DNA from 3 places in the Mizugakiibacter sp. genome. Region 3 is predicted to be linked to each of the others. Evidence: predicted binding sites of a transcription regulator. Region 3 holds the regulator's gene; each other region holds the start of a gene.
The links. Region 3 encodes HrcA, which represses chaperone genes, less so after heat shock. Its sites were predicted from a motif close to TTNGCACTCNNNNNNNNNGAGTGCNAA; they were not measured.
Positions count from the first base shown of each region.

Region 1 (7,137 bases), on a different contig from region 3:
GTTGTAGCCGAAGTTGCCCTTGCCCTCGGCGACCTTGTTCAGCACCACCGACGGCTCCTCGCCGGCGTTGGTGACGATCTCGCGCAGCGGCGCTTCCATGGCGCGCTGGGCGATGGCGATGCCGTGGTTCTGGTCCTCGTTGGCGCCCTTCAGGCCCTTGCTCGCGGTCAGCGCACGGATCAGGGCGACGCCGCCGCCCGGCACCACGCCTTCCTCGACCGCCGCACGGGTGGCGTGCAGGGCGTCCTCGACGCGCGCCTTCTTCTCCTTCATCTCGACCTCGGTCGCGGCGCCGACCTTGATCACCGCCACGCCGCCGGCCAGCTTGGCCACGCGCTCCTGCAGCTTCTCGCGGTCGTAGTCGGAGCTGGTCTCCTCGATCTGCGCCTTGATCTGCTTGATGCGCGCCTCGATCGCCTTGGTCTCGCCGGCGCCGTCGATGAGGGTGCTGTTTTCCTTGGAGACGATCACCTTCTTGGCGCGGCCGAGATCCTTCACCGTCGCCTTCTCGAGCTGCAGGCCGACTTCCTCGGAGATCACCTGGCCGCCGGTCAGGATCGCCATGTCCTCCAGCATCGCCTTGCGGCGGTCGCCGAAGCCCGGCGCCTTCACCGCGCACACCTTGACGATGCCGCGGATGGTGTTGACCACCAGCGTCGCCAGCGCCTCGCCCTCGACCTCTTCCGCCACGATCAGCAGCGGCTTGCCGGCCTTGGCCACGGCCTCGAGCACCGGCAGCAGCTCGCGCACGTTGGAGATCTTCTTGTCGTGCAGCAGGATGTACGGGTCTTCCAGCTCGGCCTGCATCGACTGCTGGTTGTTGATGAAGTACGGCGACAGGTAGCCGCGGTCGAACTGCATGCCCTCGACGACGTCGAGCTCGTTCTCCAGGCCCGAGCCGTCCTCGACGGTGATCACGCCTTCCTTGCCGACCTTGTCCATCGCCTGCGCGATCAGCTTGCCGATCACCTCGTCGCCGTTGGCGGAGATGGTGCCGACCTGGGCGATCGACTTGGAATCGGACGACGGCTTGCTGAGCTTCTTCAGCTCGTCGATCGCCGCGGTCACGGCCTTGTCGATGCCGCGCTTGAGGTCCATCGGGTTCATGCCGGCGGCGACCGCCTTCATGCCCTCGCGGATGAACGCCTGCGCCAGCACGGTGGCGGTGGTGGTGCCGTCACCGGCGTTGTCGGAGGTCTTGGAGGCGACTTCCTTGACCATCTGCGCGCCCATGTTCTCGAACTTGTCGGCCAGCTCGATCTCCTTGGCGACGGACACGCCGTCCTTGGTGATCGTCGGCGCGCCGAAGCTCTTCTCGAGCACGACGTTGCGGCCCTTCGGGCCCAGCGTGACCTTGACCGCGTTGGCCAGGATGTTCACGCCCTTGACCATGCGGACGCGGGCGTCTTCGGAGAAACGGACTTCTTTGGCTGCCATGGAACGTATCCTCGAAACGAAATCGTGGGTGTGGGAGTGATCGCCGCGCGTGGCGCAGCGGCGGGCGCTCAGCCCTCGATCACCGCCATGATGTCTTCCTCGCGCATCACGAGGAGCTCTTCGCCGTCGACCTTGACCTCGGTGCCGGAGTACTTGCCGAACAGCACCTTGTCACCCTTCTTCACGGCGATCGGACGCACCTTGCCGTCCTCGAGGATCTTGCCGTCGCCGGCGGCGACGACTTCACCGCGGACCGGCTTCTCGGTTGCGCTGTCGGGAATCACGATGCCTCCCGCGGACATGCGCTCCTCTTCCATGCGCTTGATGATCACGCGATCGTGCAGCGGACGCAGTTTCATAATGACTCCACCAAGTAGCTGTTGAGAAAGGGGGTTCCCGTTGTTGGCACTCACGGGACACGAGTGCTAATTGTAGCCGGGGCGCGGCGCTTGACAAGCGCCACCGCCCCGCGGGACAGGTGGGGACCGCACCGCGGCTTTCAAGGGAACCCGGGCCGGCGCGCGCGTGGCGGGGCCGGGCCGGCGCATTCCGGGTCGCGCGGGCGCGGCGCGCGCGCTGTGCTAGGCTCGCGGGCCGATGAGCGCCCTGGTCGTCTTCTGCACCTGCCCCGACGCCGCCAGCGCCGAGCACATCGCGCGCCGCCTGGTGGACGAACGGCTGGCCGCCTGCGTCAACCGCGTGCCCGGCCTGCGTTCGGTGTACCGCTGGCGGGGCGAGGTGCGCGACGACGCCGAGGAGCTGCTGGTGATCAAGACGCAGCGGGCGCGGCTGGAGGCGCTGACCGCGCGCATCCTCGAGCTGCACCCGTATGAGCTGCCCGAGGTGATCGCGCTGGACGTGACCGCGGGCCACGCGCCCTACCTCGCCTGGCTGGCGCGGGAGAGCGCGGCGCCGTAAGCGCGGCGCCGCCGGTCCGGTCCCGCTGCGGTACCGATGGATGGAGTTGCCATGACCTTCGCCCGCCTGGGCCGTGCGGCCCTCGCCCTGCTGTGCATCGCGCTCGCCGCGCCCGCGTTCGCGCAGGACGACGGCCTGCTCGCGGTCACCGACGCCTTCCGCCTGACCGCGTCGGTCGAGGCGCCGGGCCGCGTGCATCTGCACTGGAAGATCGCCGAGCACTACTACCTCTACCGCGGCCGCATCCATGCGAAGACCGCGACGCCGGGCGTCGCGCTGGGCGAGCTCGCGCTGCCCGACGGCCTGAAGAAGCACGACGAATTCCTCGGCGACGTCGAGGTCTACCACGACCGCATCGACGCCACGCTGCCGTACACGACGGATGCCGCCGCGCCGGCAACGCTGGAACTGGCGGTGCAGTTCCAGGGCTGCCACGAGGTCGATCCCAAGATCTGCTACCCGCCGTACACGCAGAAGCTCAGCCTGGCGCTGCCCGCGGCCGTCCCCGCGCCGGCCGGCGGCCTCGCCGACGCGCTGGGCAAGCTGGGCGGCGCCGCGTCGCGCGCGGGCCGCGCCGACCTGCCGCTGCCGCCCGAGCGGGCGTTCGTCTTCGACGCCATCGCCGCCGCGCCCGACCAGCTGCTGCTGCGCTGGCGCATGCCCAAGGGCTATTACCTCTATCGCGACAGGACCACGCTGCGCCTGGTCGATGCCGGCGACGTCGCGCCCGGCGCGCCGCAGTGGCCGGCGGCGACGATGCACGCCGACCCGCAGTTCGGCACGGTCGCGGTGTACTTCGACGAGGTCGACCTGCCGGTGCCGCTGACGCGCACCGCCGGCGCCGCGCGCCGCCTGGTCCTGGAAGCGCGCTTCCAGGGCTGCCAGGATGGCGGCATCTGTTATCCGCCGATGACGCGCACGGCGACGCTGCAGCTGCCGGCGACCGCGACCGCATCCGCGGCACCGGCCGATGCCGGCGCCGCGTCGGCCGGCGGCCAGTCCGAGGAGCAGCAGCTCGCCGGCGCGCTGCAGCGGCACGGCCGCTGGCTCGCCCTGCTCAGCTTCTTCGGCTTCGGCCTGCTGCTGGCGTTCACGCCCTGCGTGTTGCCGATGGTCCCGATCCTGTCCGGGCTGATCGCCGGCGCCGGCGCGCAGCTTTCCACCGCGCGCGCGTTCGCGCTGTCGCTGGTGTACGTGCTGGCCTCCAGCGTGGTGTTCACCGCCGCCGGCGTGATCGCCGGCCTGGCCGGCGCCAACCTGCAGGCGACGTTCCAGCAGCCGTGGATCCTGTGGAGCTTCGCCGCGCTGTTCGTGCTGCTGGCGCTCAGCATGTTCGGCTTCTACGAGCTGCAGTTGCCGGCGTCGTGGCAGGCGAAGCTGGCGGCGGCCAGCAACCGCCAGCGCGGCGGCTCGCTGGCCGGCGTCGCCGTGATGGGCGTGCTGTCGGCGCTGATCGTCGGCCCCTGCGTCGCGCCGCCGCTGGCCGCCGCCGTGCTGTACATCGGCCAGACCCGCGACCCGCTGTTCGGCGGGCTGGCGCTGTTCCTGCTCAGCCTCGGCATGGGCGCGCCGCTGCTTGCGTTCGGCACCGCGGCCGGCCGCCTGCTGCCGCGCAGCGGCGCGTGGATGGAGACGGTCAAGGCGGCGTTCGGCGTGGCCTTCCTCGGCCTCGCCATCTGGATGCTGGCGCGCATCCTCGATCCGCTCTGGATCATGCTGATGACGGGCGCGCTGCTCACCGCCTGCGCGGTCTACCTCGGCGCGCTGGAGCGCCTGCCCGAGGGCGCCTCCGGCTGGAAGAAGCTGTGGAAGGCGCTCGGCCTGCTGCTGCTGATCGCCGGCGCGGCCGAGCTGGTCGGCGCCGCCGCCGGCGGCCGCGACCTGCTGCAGCCGTTGCGCGGCATCGCCGGCGGCGCGCAGCAGGAAGCCGGGCTGGCGTTCCGCACGGTCAAGGGCGTGGACGGCCTCGACCGCGCGCTGGCCGAAGCCGCCGCGCAAGGCCAGCCGGTGATGCTCGACTTCTATGCGGACTGGTGCGTGAGCTGCAAGGAAATGGAGAGGTTCGTCTACACCCGGCCGGAGGTGCACCAGGCGCTGTCCGGCTACGTGCTGCTGAAGGCCGACGTCACCGCCAACGACGCCGCCGACCAGGCGCTGCTCAGGCGCTACGGCCTGTTCGGCCCGCCGGCGACGCTGTTCTTCGGCAAGGACGGGCAGGAGCGCCGCGCGCTGCGCCTGATCGGCTACGAGAACGCCGCGCGGTTCGTCGCGCGCGCGCATGACGCGGCGGGGGCCTGAGCGATGCGCGACCGCGGCAGCCTCTGGATCCTCGTCTTCGCGCTGGCGGCCGGCGTCGCCGGCATGCTGGCCGGGCGCTGGTGGCAGACCCGCCAGCCGCCGGCGCCGCCCGGCGTGACCGTGCTGGCGCCCGGCGACCTGCGCGCCGACCTCGCCCTGCCCGACGCCGACGGCAACCTGCACCGCCTGTCCGCCTGGGACGGCAAGCTGGTCCTGCTGAACTTCTGGGCGACCTGGTGCGGCCCCTGCCGCGAGGAGATGCCCGCGCTGGACGCTGCCCAGCAGCGGTTCGGCGGCCACGGCCTGCAGGTGGTCGGCATCGCGCTGGATGCGCCGGGCGCGGTGAGCGACTACCTGCGCGAAGTGCCGGTGCGCTACCCGATCCTGGTCGGGCTGGGCCACGTGCCGGAACCCTCGATGCTGTTCGGCGACACCCGTGGCGCGCTGCCGTACAGCGTGCTGATCGGCCGCGACGGCCGTATCCTCAAGTCCAAGCTGGGCGGCTTCGACAGCGCCGAGCTGGCCGAGTGGATCCAGGCGTCGCTGTAATCGCGTCAAACATCGCCGAACTACGCCGATCTGGACAAGATCGGCCGGCTCGCGCAGACTTCGCCCCTTAGCCGTCCGATCGGGGCGGCCCGGGGGCTGCGCTTGGCCAAGATCCTCGTCCTGCACGGACCGAACCTGAACCTGCTCGGCACGCGCGAGCCGGAGGTGTACGGCCGCGCGTCCCTGGCCGAGATCGACGCCGACCTCGCCCGCCGCGCCGAACGCGCCGGCCACGCGCTCAGCGCGTTCCAGTCGAACGCCGAGCACGCGCTGATCGAGCGCGTGCAGGCGGCACGCGACGACGGCACCGCGTTCATCCTGATCAACCCCGCCGCCTACACCCACACCAGCATCGCGCTGCGCGACGCGCTGGCGGCGGTGGCGATCCCGTTCATCGAGGTGCACCTGAGCAACGTGCACGCGCGCGAGCCGTTCCGTCGCCACTCGTATTTCTCCGACCTCGCGGTCGGCGTGATCGCCGGCTTCGGCGCCGACAGCTACCGGCTGGCGCTGGAGGCCGCGCTGGCGCGGCTCGGCGCCGCGCCCGGCTGAGCCCGCACCGCATCCCAACCCGCCCTTTTCCGCCCGCGGAAAGCGGAATCGAATCCGAAGAAGGCACTCGCTCATGGACCTGCGCAAGATCAAGAAGCTGATCGACCTGCTCGAGGAATCCAACCTCGCCGAGCTGGAAATCAAGGAAGGCGAGGAAGTGGTGCGCCTGTCGCGGGTGCCGAAGGGAGCCGCCGCGATGGCCGCGCCCGCGCCGATGCTGCCGCCGGCGCAGGTCGCCGCCGCGCCGGCCCCGGCCGCCGCGCGCGACGATGCGTCGTCCGCCGCACCGGCCGCCGCCGGCAGGCAGATCCCCGAAGGCCACGTGGTGCGCGCGCCGATGGTCGGCACCTTCTACGCCGCCGCCACCCCCGGCGGCCTGCCGTTCGTCAAGGTCGGCCAGCAGGTCAAGGCCGGCGAGACGCTCGGCATCATCGAGGCGATGAAGATGTTCAACCAGATCGAAGCCGACGTCGACGGCACCGTGGTGGCGGTGCTCGCCGAAAACGGCCAGCCGGTCGAGTTCGACGAGCCGCTGTTCGTGATCGGCTGATGATGCGCGGGACTCGGGACTCGGGACTCGGGACTCGGGCTGACGTCCGGTGCCGGCGCCACGCTCTCGCGAGCGGCCGCCTGATCGCACCGTGGCGCACCCGGCCCCGGCGGCCGATGCCCGACGAGTCCCGAGTCCCGAGTCCCGAGTCCCGGAATTCCCATGCTCGATAAAGTCGTCATCGCCAACCGCGGCGAAATCGCGCTGCGCGTGCTGCGCGCCTGCCACACGCTCGGCATCCGCACCGTCGCCGTGCATTCCACCGTCGACCGCAACCTCAAGCACGTCGCCATGGCCGACGAGGCCGTGTGCATCGGGCCGGCGCCGGCCGCGGAGAGCTACCTCAACATCCCGCGCATCATCGCCGCCGCCGAAGTCACCGACGCGCAGGCGATCCATCCGGGCTACGGCTTCCTGTCCGAGCGCGCCGACTTCGCCGAGCAGGTGGAGAAGTCCGGCTTCATCTTCATCGGCCCGACCGCCGAGGTGATCCGCCTGATGGGCGACAAGGTCGAGGCGATCAAGGCGATGAAGGCGGCCGGCGTGCCCTGCGTGCCCGGCTCCGACGGCCCGCTGCCGGACGACCCCGCCGAGTGCGTGAAGATCGCGCGCCGCATCGGCTACCCGGTGATCATCAAGGCCGCCGGCGGCGGCGGCGGCCGCGGCATGCGCGTGGTGCACACCGAGGCGCACGTCGCCAACGCGGTGGTGATGACGCGCCAGGAAGCCAAGGCCGCGTTCGGCAACGACCAGGTGTACATGGAGAAATTCCTCGAGCACCCGCGCCACGTCGAGATCCAGGTGCTCGCCGACGGCCAGGGCAACGCGATCCA
Region 1 covers NZ_JBDKSX010000028.1:1,768-8,904, forward strand. The annotation lists gene groL (chaperonin GroEL) at 1-1,437, opposite strand, end outside; gene groES (co-chaperone GroES) at 1,506-1,796, opposite strand; gene cutA (divalent-cation tolerance protein CutA) at 2,035-2,355, shown strand; gene dsbD (protein-disulfide reductase DsbD) at 2,407-4,653, shown strand; gene ABFC67_RS02930 (TlpA disulfide reductase family protein) at 4,657-5,202, shown strand; gene aroQ (type II 3-dehydroquinate dehydratase) at 5,305-5,754, shown strand; gene accB (acetyl-CoA carboxylase biotin carboxyl carrier protein) at 5,828-6,304, shown strand; gene accC (acetyl-CoA carboxylase biotin carboxylase subunit) at 6,467-7,137, shown strand, end outside.
Region 1: a site for HrcA is predicted at 1,840-1,866, ahead of groES (co-chaperone GroES). Genes of this name have one in related genera too.

Region 2 (7,137 bases), on a different contig from region 3:
CACGCTTCCCGAGGCCGACCTGGTGCAGGATGACGGCGCCTGGCGCGAGCGCCTCGGCGCGCTGGTCGGCGTCGCGCGGCGCGCGGTGCAGCTGCTCGCCGTGCTGCTCGCGCTGGCGGCGCTGCTGGTGGTCGGCAATACCGTGCGCCTCGACATCCGCTCGCGCGCCGACGAGATCGCGGTGCTGCAACTGGTCGGCGCCAGCGCGGCGTTCGTGCGCCGCCCGTACCTGTACGAGGGGATCTGGTACGGGCTTTGCAGCGGAGCGTTCGCGGCGCTGCTGGTGCTGCTGCTGGAGCTGGCGCTGGCCGGGCCGGTGGCACGCCTCGCCGGCAGCTATGGCGGGCAGCTCAGCTTCGCCGGCATCGCGCTGCCGGTGCTGCTGATGGTGCCGCTGCTGGCGGCGGCGCTGGGCTGGCTCGGCGCGCGTTTGGCCAGCGCGCGCCACTTGGGCGCGACGCTGCCGCGCTAGGGCAGTTGCGGACGCATCGGGGTAGGGTGGGCGGAGCGGGGTCTCGGTCGGTGTCGCCTGGGGCCCCGCGGGGAGCGGAATGGAAACGGGAATCACGCGCCACGTCAGCAGCGAAGCGCCGCGGGTGATGGTGGTCGACGGCTCCAAGGTGGCGCGCCGCCTGCTGCAGCAGGTGCTGGAGGCGCAGTTGCCGGGCGTCGAGGTCGTCGCCTGCGAGAGCGGCGCGGAAGCGCTGCGCCGGCTCGGCGACGGCGCCGTCAACCTGCTCACCACCGCGCTGCGCCTGCCCGACATGGACGGGCTGGTGCTCGCGCGGGAGATCCGCGAGCACGCCGCGCAGGCCTACATCCCGATTGTGGTGGTGTCCGGCGACGTCGAGGAGCGCCTGCACAACCGCACGCTGACCGACGACGTCACCGACTACTTCGACAAGTCGCTCGGCTTCGGCGCGCTGGCCGATTTCATCCGCGGCTACGTGCGCCCCGAGCGGCAGGCCCACGGCGAGGTCCTGTACGTCGAGGACAGCCGCGTGGTCGCGCTGGCGACGCGGCGCATGCTGGAGAAGCACGGCCTGACCGTGCTGCACGTGGTCAGCGTCGAGGACGCGCTGGCGCTGCTGGAAACCGCGCAGGCGCAGGGGCGCATCGGCGCCGACCTGGTGCTGACCGACGTCAACCTGAAGGGCGAGCTGACCGGCGGCGACCTGCTCGACCGCGTGCGCCACCGCTTCCACTACGGCAAGGGCCAACTGCCGGTGCTGGTGATGACCGGCGACGACAATCCCCGGAACCAGGCTGCGCTGCTCAAGGCCGGCGCCAACGACCTGGTGCAGAAGCCGATCGAGGAACAGTTGCTGATCACCAAGCTGCTGTTCCAGCTGCGCGTGTCGCAGCGCTTGCGCGCGACGGTGTCGGCGTGAGCGAGGTCGGCAACGAAGCCGACGCGCGGCTGCGCCTGGAGCCCTCCTGGAAGGCGCGCCTCGGTCACTGGTTCGCGCGGCCGGAGATGCGCGCGCTGGGCGAGTTCCTGCGCGCCGAGAAACGCGCCGGCAAGACGATCTATCCGCCCGGTCCGCAGATCTTCGCCGCGTTCGACGCCACGCCGTTCGAGGCGGTGAAGGTGGTGATCCTCGGCCAGGATCCCTACCACGGCCCCGGCCAGGCGCACGGGTTGTGCTTCTCGGTGCCGCCGGGCGTGCCGCCGCCGCCGTCGCTGGAGAACATCTTCAAGGAGATCCAGCGCGACCTCGGCGTGCCGCGCCCGGACCACGGCTGCCTCACGCCGTGGGCGCATCGGGGCGTGCTGCTGCTGAACGCGGTGCTGACGGTCGAGCGCGGTCAGGCCGGCTCGCACCAGGGCAAGGGCTGGGAGGGCTTCACCGATGCCGCCATCGACTGCCTCAACCGCGAGCGCGAGGGGCTGGTGTTCATGCTCTGGGGCAGCTATGCCCAGGCCAAGGGGCGACTGATCGACAGCCGTCGCCACCTGGTGCTGAAGGCCCCCCATCCCTCGCCGCTGTCGGCCCACCGCGGCTTCCTGGGCTGCGGTCATTTTTCCAGCGCCAACCGCTACTTGCAGGAGCACGGCCAGGCTCCTATCGACTGGTCGCTGCCGCCCCGCGCCGCGCTCGTGGCCGCTTGACGCATTTCCTGTACGGTGTGGTATAGTTATCCGCGTCGCGGGAACTGCCCGCGATGATTAGCACTCCAACTGTTCGAGTGCTAAATTTCGGTCGTCAGGAGGTGCCACGCATGTCCCAAGCCCTGGTCGCCAGCAATCTGCCGATTCCCAGCGTCGTCGGCAGCCTCGATGCCTACATCTCGGCCGTGCATCGCATCCCGGTGCTGAGCCTCGAGGAAGAGCAGGAGCTCGCGCAGCGCTACCGTGGCGCGGAGGACCTCGCCGCCGCCAAGCAGCTGGTGCTCTCGCACCTGCGCTTCGTGGTGCACGTCGCGCGCGGCTACAACGGTTATGGCCTGCAGCTCGCCGACCTGATCCAGGAAGGCAACATCGGCCTGATGAAGGCGGTCAAGCGCTTCGATCCCGAGCAGGGCGTGCGCCTGGTGTCGTTCGCTGTGCACTGGATCCGCGCCGAGATGCACGAATTCATCCTGCGCAACTGGCGCATCGTCAAGGTCGCCACCACCAAGGCGCAGCGCAAGCTGTTCTTCAATTTGCGCAAGTCGAAGAAGCGCCTCGGCTGGATGAACGCCGAGGAGGTGCGCACGGTGGCGAAGGAACTCGGCGTGCCCGAGGCGACCGTGCTGGAGATGGAGGCGCGCCTCAACGGCCACGACATCGCCTTCGACGCGCCGGCCGACGCCGACGACGACGCGCGCCCCGCGCCGGTCGCGTACCTGGTCGAGCAGGGCGCCGACCCGTACGAGTCGGTAGCCGACGCGGACCAGGAAGAAAACCAGATCGAAACGCTGCAGCAGGCGCTGGGCAAGCTGGATGCGCGCGCGCGCGACATCGTGCAGCGCCGCTGGCTGGCCGAGGACAAGGCCACCCTGCAGGATCTGGCCGGCGAGTACGGCGTCTCCGCCGAGCGCATCCGCCAGATCGAGGCGAACGCGATGAAGAAGATGCGCGCGCTGTTCGTGGCCTGAGCGCGACGACATCGATGACCCTGCCGACGGCCCCTGCGTGGGGCCGTCGCCGTTTCCGGCTCGCCGTAGCGTGCGCTTCGCGCACGCGCGGTGTCGTCTCGTGCGCAGCGCGCACGCCACGTGGCGGTCCCGCGCTCCGCGCGCCTAGTAGAGATCGACCGGATCCACGTCCAGTGACCAGCGCACGCGTCGCGCCGTCGGCAGCGCGGCCAGCGCCGCCTGCCATGCGGGCAGCGCGCGGCGCAGCGGCGCGCGCGTGTCCGCTTCCAGCAGCAATTGCGCGCGGTACTGGCCGGCGCGGCGCGCCATCGGCGCGGGCATGGGGCCGCTGATGCGCAGCTCCGCATCGGGCGGCAGCGCGGCCGCGGCCGCGGCGAGGAAGGCATCGGTCTGTTCGGATCGTGCCGCCTGCACGCGCAGCAGCACCATGTGCGCATAGGGCGGCAGTTGCGCGGCGCGGCGCTCGTCCAGCATCGCCGAGGCGAGCGCGGCGTAGCCGTCGCGCAGCAGCGTCGCCAGCAGCGGGTGGTCGGGATGGTGCGTCTGCAGCCAGACCGCGCCTGGCTTGCGTGCGCGGCCGGCGCGCCCGGCGACCTGCACGATCTGCTGGGCGAGGCGCTCGCCGGCGCGGAAGTCGACGCTGTACAGGCCCTCGTCGACGCCGACCACCGCGACCAGGGTCAGGTTCGGCAGGTCGTGGCCCTTGGCCAGCATCTGCGTGCCGACCAGGATCGCCGCGCCGTCCGCGGGCAGGCCGCCGAGCAGCGTCTCGAACGCGTCGCGCCGGCGCGTGGTGTCGCGGTCGATGCGCACCACCGGCACCTGCGGAAAGCGCGTGGCCAGCGCTTCCTCGAGCCGCTCGGTGCCGTGGCCCTGCGGCTTCAGCGCGGTGCCGCCGCATTCGGGGCAGGCGGCCGGTGCCGGGCGCTCGCCGCCGCAGTGATGGCAGGCCAGCACGTTGCGCGCGCGGTGCAGCGTCATCGGCTTGTCGCAGCGTGGACAGGCGGCGTGCCAGCCGCAGGCGTGGCACAGCAGCACCGGCGCGTAGCCGCGCCGGTTCTTGAACACCAGCGCCTGCTCGCCGCGGCCGAGGCAGTCGTCCAGCGCGGCCAGCAGCGCCGGCGACAGGCCGTGGTCGAGGCGGCGGCCGCGCACGTCCAGCACGCGCAGCGCGGGCGGCCGCGCCGCCGCGGCGCGCGTGGCCAGGCGCAGGTGGCGGTAGCGTCCGGCGGCGGCGTTGGCGAGGCTCTCCAGCGACGGCGTCGCCGAACCGAGCACGATCGGCACGCCGCGCGCGCGCGCGCGCACCAGCGCGAGGTCGCGCGCGTGGTAGCGGAAGCCTTCCTGCTGCTTGTACGAGGTGTCGTGCTCTTCGTCGACCACGATCAGGCCGAGATCCGGCAGCGGCGCGAACACCGCCGAGCGCGTGCCCAGCAGCACGTGCGCGCCGCCGCGCCGCGCGCGCAGCCAGGCGCGCGCGCGTTCGCCTTCGGCGAGGTTGGAGTGCAGCACGTCGACCCGCTCGCCGAAGCGCTCGCGCAGGCGGCGTACGGTCTGCGGCGCCAGGCCGATCTCCGGCACCAGCAGCAGCGCCTGCCGGCCGGCGGCGAGCGCGCGCTCGATCAGCGCGAGATAGACCTCGGTCTTGCCGCTGCCGGTGACGCCGTCGAGCAGGAACGGCCGGAATGCGCCGGCCGCGGCGGCGATCGCGTCCACGGCGGCCTGCTGGTCGGCATTCAGCGGCGGGGCTGCGGACGTCGCGGGTGCCGGCGGCGCGTCCGCTTCGCCGCGGGCGACCAGGCCGGCGGCGGCGAGGCGTCGCGCCGCCGCGCGCCAGCCGGGCAGCCGTGCGTCGAGTTCGTCCGCGCGCTGCACGCCGTCGGCCAGCGCCAACAGCAGCGCCTGGCCGGCGCCGCGGCGGCTGCGCGCATCCAGCGCGCTGCGGCCGGCCGGCCGCAGCGCCCACGTCTCCGCGCCCAGCGACGGCAGCGGCTTCGCCTCGCGCAGCGCCTGCGGCAGCGCGTGCAGGAACACCTCGCCGGGCGCGCCCAGCCAGTAGTCGGCGGCCCAGCCGAGGCTGGACAGCAGCTCCGCGTCCAGCAGCGGTGCGGGATCCAGCGCCCCGATCACGCGCTTGAGCTGCTCCGGCGGCAGCGCGCTTGCCGCGGCCGTCCCGATCACGATGCCGACCCGCCGCCCGCGTCCGAACGGCACCAGCACCCGGCTGCCCGGCGCGACCGCATCCGCCCCGGCCGGCGGCAGGTAGTCGAACAGCCGCGGCAGGGGCACCGGCAGGGCAACGCGCAGGACGGGGGGCATGGTCATTCCCGGGATGCGGCGAGTGTAGCCGGGCCGCGCGTTGCGGCCCCGGCCGGCCCGCCGCCGCCTGCTGCGCAGCCCCCGCGCAAGCCGCGATAAGTGGCTGCCAGCGTGCATGAATCACATTTATCCACAAGAGCTGTGGATAAACCTGTGGGTGAACGGCGGATTAGCTCGCGCCAAGCCGCGCCACGGCGTGCGTCTGCACGACTTGGCGAAGATTTAACCAACATCGAATATCAATGAGAAATCAATTGGATACGTCGTAGGCCCGGCGCAGGTTCCGGCCGGCCGGGCGGGCCGGCGGCGCCGACACCCGGCGGTTTTGATGCTGTGCACAACGCCCATCCGGGAAGCGGGCCGGAGCGGCGCGCGCCCGCCGCGCCGTGCGCGCCCGAGGCCTGCGGCGGCGCGGCGGCGATCAGGTCGTCGCCAGGCTGACGATGAATGCGGCGGCCAGGCCGAAGCTGATCAGCACCGTGTAGCACAGGCCGATCACGCCGTACTTCAGCACGGTCATGAACCAGCCCTGGCCGTAGACCCGCTTCTGCATCAGCAGCAGGTACAGGAACAGCCAGATCCAGGCCGCGACCGAGACCCAGCGCAGCGGCGTCATCAGCCAGGCCGCGTGCGCGTGCGCCCAGCCGCCGAGCAGGCCGAACAGGACCAGCAGCAGCATGGTGAGGAAGATGAACGCGTGGCTGTGCAGGGCCACGACCAGGTGCTCCATGTAGAGCCGGCGCTTGAACAGGTAGAACAGCTTCAGCATCACCGCGAACAGCGGCATCACCACGAACAGCGTCTGCGGCAGCACGTTCATCAGGCCGAGGATCACCGGCTTGGGGTCGTGCCGCATCTGCTTGACGTTCTGCAGCGCATGCGCGATCGCGTCGTTGAGGCGCTGGCTGGCGATGCTGGGCAGCCAGCCGATGCGGATCGGATTCTTCACCGCGTCCCAGGCCGGGCCGCCGCCGAAACTGATTTCGGGCAGCGTGTCCTCGCTGGGCCTGGCGGCCGTGGCCGCGGCGGGTTCGGGCGGCGGCGGCAGGCCCTTGGCCTTGGCGTCGGCGACGGCGCGCAGGTAGGCGCGCCGCCGCTCGGCCTGGTCGCGCACCTTCGCCTCCGCCTTGGCCAGCCCGGCGGCGGCGCCGGGCACGTTGCCGACCGTCTGCTGCGCCTCGCGCAGGCCACGCAGCGCGGCCTGCTCGTCGCGGTCGAGGTCCTCCAGGCTGGTTGCTTGCGCGATGCGGCTGCTGCCCGTGGCCGAGTCGCGGCCGTCCAGGCGGAGGCCGCCGCCGAGGTCGCTCGCGGCCAGCGTCCACTGGATCATCAGGAACGCGACGATGCTGAGGAAGAAATACAGGCGCACCGGGGTGACGTAGCGCTGGCGCCGCCCGGCGAAGTACTCGCGGGTCAGGAAGCCCGGGCGCAGCAGCAGCGGTCCCAGCGTGCGCAGGATGCGCGAATCGATGTTGAAGACCGTGTCGACCAGGTCGGCGAGCAGCCCGGACAGCGGACGCACCATGCCGCGCACCGGTTGCCCGCAGGCGTAGCAGTACGGGCCGCTCAGCGGCGCGCCGCAGTTGGCGCAGCCGCGTGCGGGGGAAGTGGCGGGGGCTGGATTCGGCGTGTTCATGGCGGATGCAGGAGGCCCTGGACGCGCAGCCAGGCGATGGTGTCGCGCACCAGCACCGGCAGCGGGGTGTGATGGTAGCCGAGTGCGGCGATCGCCTTGCG
Region 2 covers NZ_JBDKSX010000047.1:728-7,864, reverse strand. The annotation lists gene ftsX (permease-like cell division protein FtsX) at 1-472, shown strand, start outside; gene ABFC67_RS05575 (response regulator) at 552-1,391, shown strand; gene ung (uracil-DNA glycosylase) at 1,388-2,113, shown strand; gene rpoH (RNA polymerase sigma factor RpoH) at 2,224-3,081, shown strand; gene ABFC67_RS05560 (primosomal protein N') at 3,226-5,400, opposite strand; gene ABFC67_RS05555 (DUF3667 domain-containing protein) at 5,822-7,036, opposite strand; partial or broken gene ABFC67_RS05550 (NAD-dependent epimerase/dehydratase family protein) at 7,033-7,137, opposite strand, start outside.
Region 2: a site for HrcA is predicted at 2,171-2,197, ahead of rpoH (RNA polymerase sigma factor RpoH). Genes of this name have one in related genera too.

Region 3 (6,625 bases):
GCGCAGTTTCTGCCCGACCACCTCCGCGACCGCGCCGCCGATGCCGGCGTCGACCTCGTCGAACACCATCGTCGCGACCACGTCCAGGCCGAGCGTGGCGACCTCGATGGCGAGGCTGATGCGCGCCAGCTCGCCGCCGGAGGCGACCTTGCGCAGCGCGCGCGGCGGCTGGCCGGGGTTGGCGCTGACCAGGAACTCGCAGCGCTCGCGGCCCTGCGGGTCGGGCGCGGCGCCTTCGGCGGACTCCAGCGCGACCTCGAAGCGACCGCCGGCCATGCCGAGTTCCGACATCAGCGCGCTGACCGCTTTGCCAAGCCGCTCCGCGGCGCTGCTGCGCCCCTTGGACAGCGCCGCCGCCGCCGCCGCATAGGCCTGTTCGCAGCGTGCGCGCTCGGCCTGGAGCTGCTCCAGCGCCGCGCCGGAACCTTCCAGCGTCTCCAGTTCGGCGCGCAGCGCCGCCGCCCTGGCGTGCAGCTCGGGCATGCCGACGCGGTGGCGACGGGCGAGATCGTGCAGGCGGGTGAGATGGGCCTCGACCTCGGCGTAACGATCGGGGTCGAGTTCGAGATCCTGCGCGTAGCGCGCCAGCGCCGCGCCGGCCTCGCCGAGCTGGACGCCGGCGGCGTCCAGCGCTTCGATCACCGGCAGCAGCCGTTCGTCGAGCTCGGCGAGGCGTTCCAGCTCGCCGCGCGCGCGGCCGAGCAGGCGGCGCATCGCGAATTCGCCGTCGCCGTCGACCATCTCGCTCACGCCGGCGCTGCCTTCGACCAGGCGCCCGGCGTTGGCGAGGCGCCGGTGCGCGGCTTCCAGTTCGGCCAGTTCGGCCGGCGGCAGCGCCCAGCGGTCCAGCTCGGCGAGCTCGTGGCGCAGCAGGGCGAGGCGCGCGTCGCGGTCCTCGCCGCCGTTCAGCTTGTGCATGCGCGCGCCCAGTTCGCGCCAGCGCAGCGCCTGCGCGCGCGCCTCGGCGGCGGTCGCGCCGAGCGCGCCGAACGCGTCCAGCAGTTCGAGCTGGTGCGCGCGCGCCAACAGCGCCTGATGCTCGTGCTGGCCGTGGATCTCGACCAGCAGTTCGGCCAGTCCGGCGAGCTGCGCCAGGCTGACCGGGCGGCCGTTGATCCAGGCGCGCGAGCTGCCCTCGCTGCGGATCACGCGGCGCAGCCGGCAGGCGCCGTCGTCGTCGAGCTCCTCGCGCTCGAGCCAGGCGCGCGCGGCGGGCAGGGCGGCGAGGTCGAATTCGGCCGCCAGCTCGGCGCGCTCGCAGCCGGCGCGCACCATGCCGGCGTCGGCGCGCGCGCCGGACAGCAGCAGCAGCGCATCGACCAGCAGCGACTTGCCGGCGCCGGTCTCGCCGGTGACCACGGTCAGACCGGGGCCGAGGGCGATTTCGGCCTCTTCGACCACCGCGAAGTTCTTGACGTAGAGCAGCGCGAGCATGAAGTCCCTGCGGGTGCCCACCTTGCGGGCGCGCGCCATTCTAGCGTTGCCGGCGGCGCCTGCATGCAGCCCTGCGGACCCTGGCCGGACTTGGAATCGACCCGCCCAGGCCTTATTGACCGCATGGCGGGCGCTTGTTAGCGTCGCGTCGGCTCACGCAGCCGCAGGAACCATGACTCTGCTGTCCGGCCACTCCCTCGACCCGCGCGCACGCCAGTTGCTGCGCACCCTGATCGCCCAGTACCTCGTGGAGGGTCAGCCGGTCGGCTCGCGCACCCTGGCGCGCTCCTCCGGCCTGGACGTCAGCCCGGCCACCATCCGCAACGTGATGGCCGATCTCGAGGAGCTCGGCCTGATCGCCTCGCCGCACACCTCCGCCGGGCGCGTGCCGACCGCGCAGGGGCTGCGCGTGTTCGTGGACAGCCTGATCGAGCTCAAGCCATTGGGCCGCGACGAGATGGAGCGTCTCGAACGCGAGTTCTCGCGCGAGTCCGACAATACCCGCGACCTGCTCGGCGGCGTGTCCGCGCTGCTTTCCGCGGTGACCCACTTCGCCGGCGTGGTGACGGTGCCGCGCGGCGACGATTTCCCGCTGCGGCACATCGATTTCGTCGCGTTGGACGCCCAGCGCATCCTGGTAATCCTGGTGTTCGCCGATGGCCAGGTGCAGAACCGCGTGCTGCAGTTGCAGCGCCGGTTGGCGCCGGGCGAACTGGAGCAGGCCGCCAACTACCTCAACGCCCAGTACGCCGGCCTGCGCATCGACGAGATCCGCGCGCGCCTGCTGGGCGAGCTGCGCGCGGCCGGCAGCGAGCTGAACCGGCTGCTCAGCGCGGCGCTGGAAGTGGCCGCCGGCGCGTTCGCGCCGACCGCCGAGGGCGACGTGCTGGTCAGCGGCCAGACCAACCTGATGGGCTATCAGGAACTGTCCGACCTCGATCGGCTGCGCGAGCTGTTCGAGGCGTTCCAGCGCAAGCGCGACCTGCTGGCGCTGCTGGAGAACTGCGCGCGCGCGCCCGGCGTGCGGCTGTTCATCGGCGAGGAATCCGGGTTCGCCGCGCTGGACGGCTGCACCGTGGTGACCGCGTCCTACGGTGCCGGCGGCCGCGTGCTCGGCGCGCTGGGGGTGATCGGGCCGACGCGGATGGCATACGATCGCGTGATCCCGGTGGTGCAGGCCACCGCGCGGCTGCTGACCGACGCCTTGAATCGCGTCGTGCCGACCCAATAACCGCCGCGGAGGCGGGTTTTTCCGCAAGAATCGCGATGCTGCGGCAGGGGCCGCGGGCGTCGTTTTGACCGCAGGGAGTGACGATGGAAGAGAACAAGCCGACCATGCCGCCCGACGCCGACCGCGCATCCGCCGCGGGCGATCAGGTGCTGGCCGACACCGACGCGCTGATGCAGAAGCTCGGCGAGTACGAGGCCAGGCTCGCCGAGATGCGCGACACCGTGCTGCGCGAGCGCGCCGAGATCGAGAACCAGCGCCGCCGCCTGCAGCGCGATCTCGAGCAGGCGCGCCGCTTCGCCAACGAGAAGCTGCTCGCCGAGCTGCTGCCGGTGTGCGACAGCCTCGAACGCGGCCTCGCCGCGCAGGGCGCCGACGCCGCCGCGCTGCACGAGGGCATGGAGCTGACCCTGAAGGCGTTGGTCAAGGTGGCCGAGGGCAACGGCCTGAAGGCGGTCGACCCGGTCGGCCAGGCGTTCGACCCGGAGCTGCACCAGGCGATGAACACGGTGGAAGGCAGCGGGCTCGCGCCGGGCACCGTCGTCGCGGTGTTCCAGAAGGGCTACGTGCTGAACGACCGCTTGCTGCGGCCGGCGCTGGTCGCCGTGGCGAAGGCGCCGGAAGGCGCTTGAGATAAGGGCCCGCGGGCCCCAGTTTGCAGATCATCGCGGCCGCGGGGGCCGCATCGGAATTTCGGAGCGATCCACATGGGCAAGATCATCGGTATCGACCTCGGCACCACGAACTCGTGCGTGGCGATCATGGAAGGTTCGTCGGCGCGCGTCATCGAGAACTCGGAGGGTGATCGCACCACGCCTTCGATCGTCGCGTTCAGCAAGGACGGCGAGGTGCTGGTGGGCGCGCCGGCCAAGCGCCAGGCGGTGACCAATCCGAAGAACACCTTCTACGCGGTGAAGCGCCTGGTCGGCCGCAAGTTCACCGACGCCGAGGTCAGGAAGGACCTCGATCTGGTGCCGTACAAGATCTTCGCCCACGACAACGGCGACGCCTGGGTGGCGACCGCCGACGGCAAGAAGATGGCGCCGCCGGAGATTTCCGCGAAGGTGCTGATGAAGATGAAGAAGACCGCCGAGGACTATCTCGGCGAGGCGGTCACCGAGGCGGTGATCACGGTGCCGGCCTACTTCAACGACTCGCAGCGCCAGGCGACCAAGGACGCCGGCCGCATCGCCGGCCTCGAGGTCAAGCGCATCATCAACGAGCCGACCGCGGCCGCGCTGGCCTACGGCCTCGACAAGAAGGGCGCCGACCGCAAGATCGCCGTGTACGACCTCGGCGGCGGCACCTTCGACGTGTCGATCATCGAGATCGCCGAAGTCGACGGCGAGAAGCAGTTCGAGGTGCTGGCCACCAACGGCGACACCTTCCTCGGCGGCGAGGACTTCGACAAGCGCGTGATCGACTACCTGGTCGAGGAATTCAAGAAGGACCAGGGCGTCGACCTGAAGAACGACCCGCTGGCGCTGCAGCGCCTCAAGGACGCGGCCGAGCGCGCCAAGATCGAGCTGTCCAGCGCGCACCAGACCGAGGTGAACCTGCCGTACGTCACCGCCGACGCCTCCGGCCCGAAGCATCTCAACATCAAGCTGACCCGCGCCAAGCTGGAGGCGCTGGTCGAGGATCTGGTGAAGAAGACCATCGAGCCGTGCCGCATCGCGTTGAACGACGCCGGCCTGCGCGTTTCCGACGTCGACGAGGTGATCCTGGTCGGCGGCATGACGCGCATGCCGAAGGTGCAGGAAGCGGTCAAGGACTTCTTCGGCAAGGAGCCGCGCAAGGACGTCAACCCCGACGAGGCCGTCGCCATCGGCGCGGCGGTGCAGGGCGCGGTGCTGGCCGGCGACGTCAAGGACGTGCTGCTGCTCGACGTCACCCCGCTGTCGCTGGGCATCGAGAGGCTGGGCGGCGTGTTCACGAAGATCATCGAGAAGAACACGACGATCCCGACGCGCGCCTCGCAGGTGTTCTCCACCGCCGACGACAACCAGACCGCGGTCACCGTGCACGTGCTGCAGGGCGAGCGCGAACAGGCGCGCTTCAACAAGTCGCTGGCCAAGTTCGACCTGGCCGGCATCGACCCGGCGCCGCGCGGCATGCCGCAGGTCGAGGTCAGCTTCGACATCGACGCCAACGGCATCCTGCACGTTTCCGCCAAGGACAAGAAGACCGGCAAGGAGCAGAAGGTCGAGATCAAGGCCGGTTCCGGCCTGACCGAGGAAGAGAAGGAGCGGATGATCCGCGATGCCGAGGCGCATCGCGAGGAGGATCTCAAGTTCCACGAGCTGATCGGCGCGCGCAACAAGGCCGACGCCACCGTGCACGCCGCGCGCAGCGCGCTGAAGGAGCACGGCGGCAAGGTGCCGGCCGACCAGATCGGTCGCGTCGAGGAAGCGCTGGCCGATCTCGAAAAGGTGATGAAGGGCGACGACAAGGCGGCCATCGAAGCCAAGACCGCCAATCTGGAGCAGGTCGCGCAGTCGCTGTTCGCGGCGGCGTCGGCCGGCTTCCAGGGTGGCGCGGAGGCGGAAGCCGGCGCCGGCCCGTCCAAGGCCGACGACGTGGTCGACGCCGAGTTCACCGAAGTCAAGGACGACAAGAAGTAATCAGGAATGGAGGGGGGAGTGGGAAGTTAGGGAGTAGGCTTGGCGATTTGGCCGGTTGGCCCGATCTTCCCGAGCCACGATCCTCGCGCCGTACCCACCCCCCATTTCCAACCTCCGACTCCCATCTTCCATGACCAAGCGCTGCTACTACGAAGTCCTGGGCGTCGAGCGTTCCGCCACCGAGGACGAACTGAAGAAGGCGTATCGTCGCCTGACCATGAAGTTCCATCCGGACCGCAATCCGGACGATCCGCAGGCCAAGGAAAAGTTCGTCGAGGTCAAGCAGGCCTACGAGATCCTGGCCGACGCGCAGAAGCGCACCCTGTACGACCGCCACGGCCACGCCGCGTTCGAGCACGGCGCCGGCAATGGCGCGGCCGGCTTCGGCGACGTCGGCGACATTTTCGGCGACATCTTCTCCGACATCTTCGGCATGGGCGGCGGCGGCCGTCGCCGCGCCGCGCGCGGCGCCGACCTGCGCTACGTGCTGGACCTCGACCTCGAAGAGGCGGTCGCCGGCATCGAGAAGCAGATCGAGGTGCCGACGCTGGTCGGCTGCCACCACTGCAACGGCACCGGCTCGGCCGACGGCAAGACCGCGGCCTGTCCGACCTGCCGCGGCCATGGCCGCGTGCGCATGCAGAACGGCATCTTCTCCGTGCAGCAGACCTGTCCGCACTGCGGCGGCGCCGGCCGCGTGATCGAGACGCCGTGCCGCGAATGCGAAGGCGAGGGCCGCCTGCACGACGAGCGCACGCTGTCGGTGCGCATCCCCGCCGGCGTCGACACCGGCGACCGCATCCGCCTGAACGGCCAGGGCGAGGCCGGTCCCGCGGGCGCGGCACCCGGCGACCTGTACGTCGAGGTGCGCGTACGCCCGCACGCGATCTTCCAGCGCGAAGGCGACGATCTCTACTGCGAGGTGCCGATCCGCTTCGCCCAGGCGGCGCTGGGTGCCGAACTCTGCGTGCCGACGCTGGACGGCGAAACCAAGATCACCGTGCCGCCCGAGACGCAGACCGGCCAGATGTTCCGCCTGCGCGGCAAGGGCGTGCGCTCGGTGCGCAGCGGCCGCACCGGCGACCTGCTGTGCCGCGTGGCGGTGGAGACGCCGGTGCGCCTCACCCGCAAGCAGCGCGAGCTGCTGGAGCAATTCGAGGCGACGTTCGCCGATGCCGAGGAGTGCGCGGCGCATACGCCGCGCGCCAGCTCGTGGCTGGACGGCGTCAGGCAGTTCTGGGCGCGGATGACGGCGTAGGCCGGAAACCGGAAGCCGGGGCGGCATCGCATGATGTCGTTCCCGCGCGAGCCGGAATCCGGCTCGCGATGCCGAGCGCCC
Region 3 covers NZ_JBDKSX010000128.1:159-6,783, forward strand. The annotation lists partial or broken gene recN (DNA repair protein RecN) at 1-1,434, opposite strand, end outside; gene hrcA (heat-inducible transcriptional repressor HrcA) at 1,607-2,665, shown strand; gene grpE (nucleotide exchange factor GrpE) at 2,749-3,294, shown strand; gene dnaK (molecular chaperone DnaK) at 3,370-5,286, shown strand; gene dnaJ (molecular chaperone DnaJ) at 5,417-6,544, shown strand.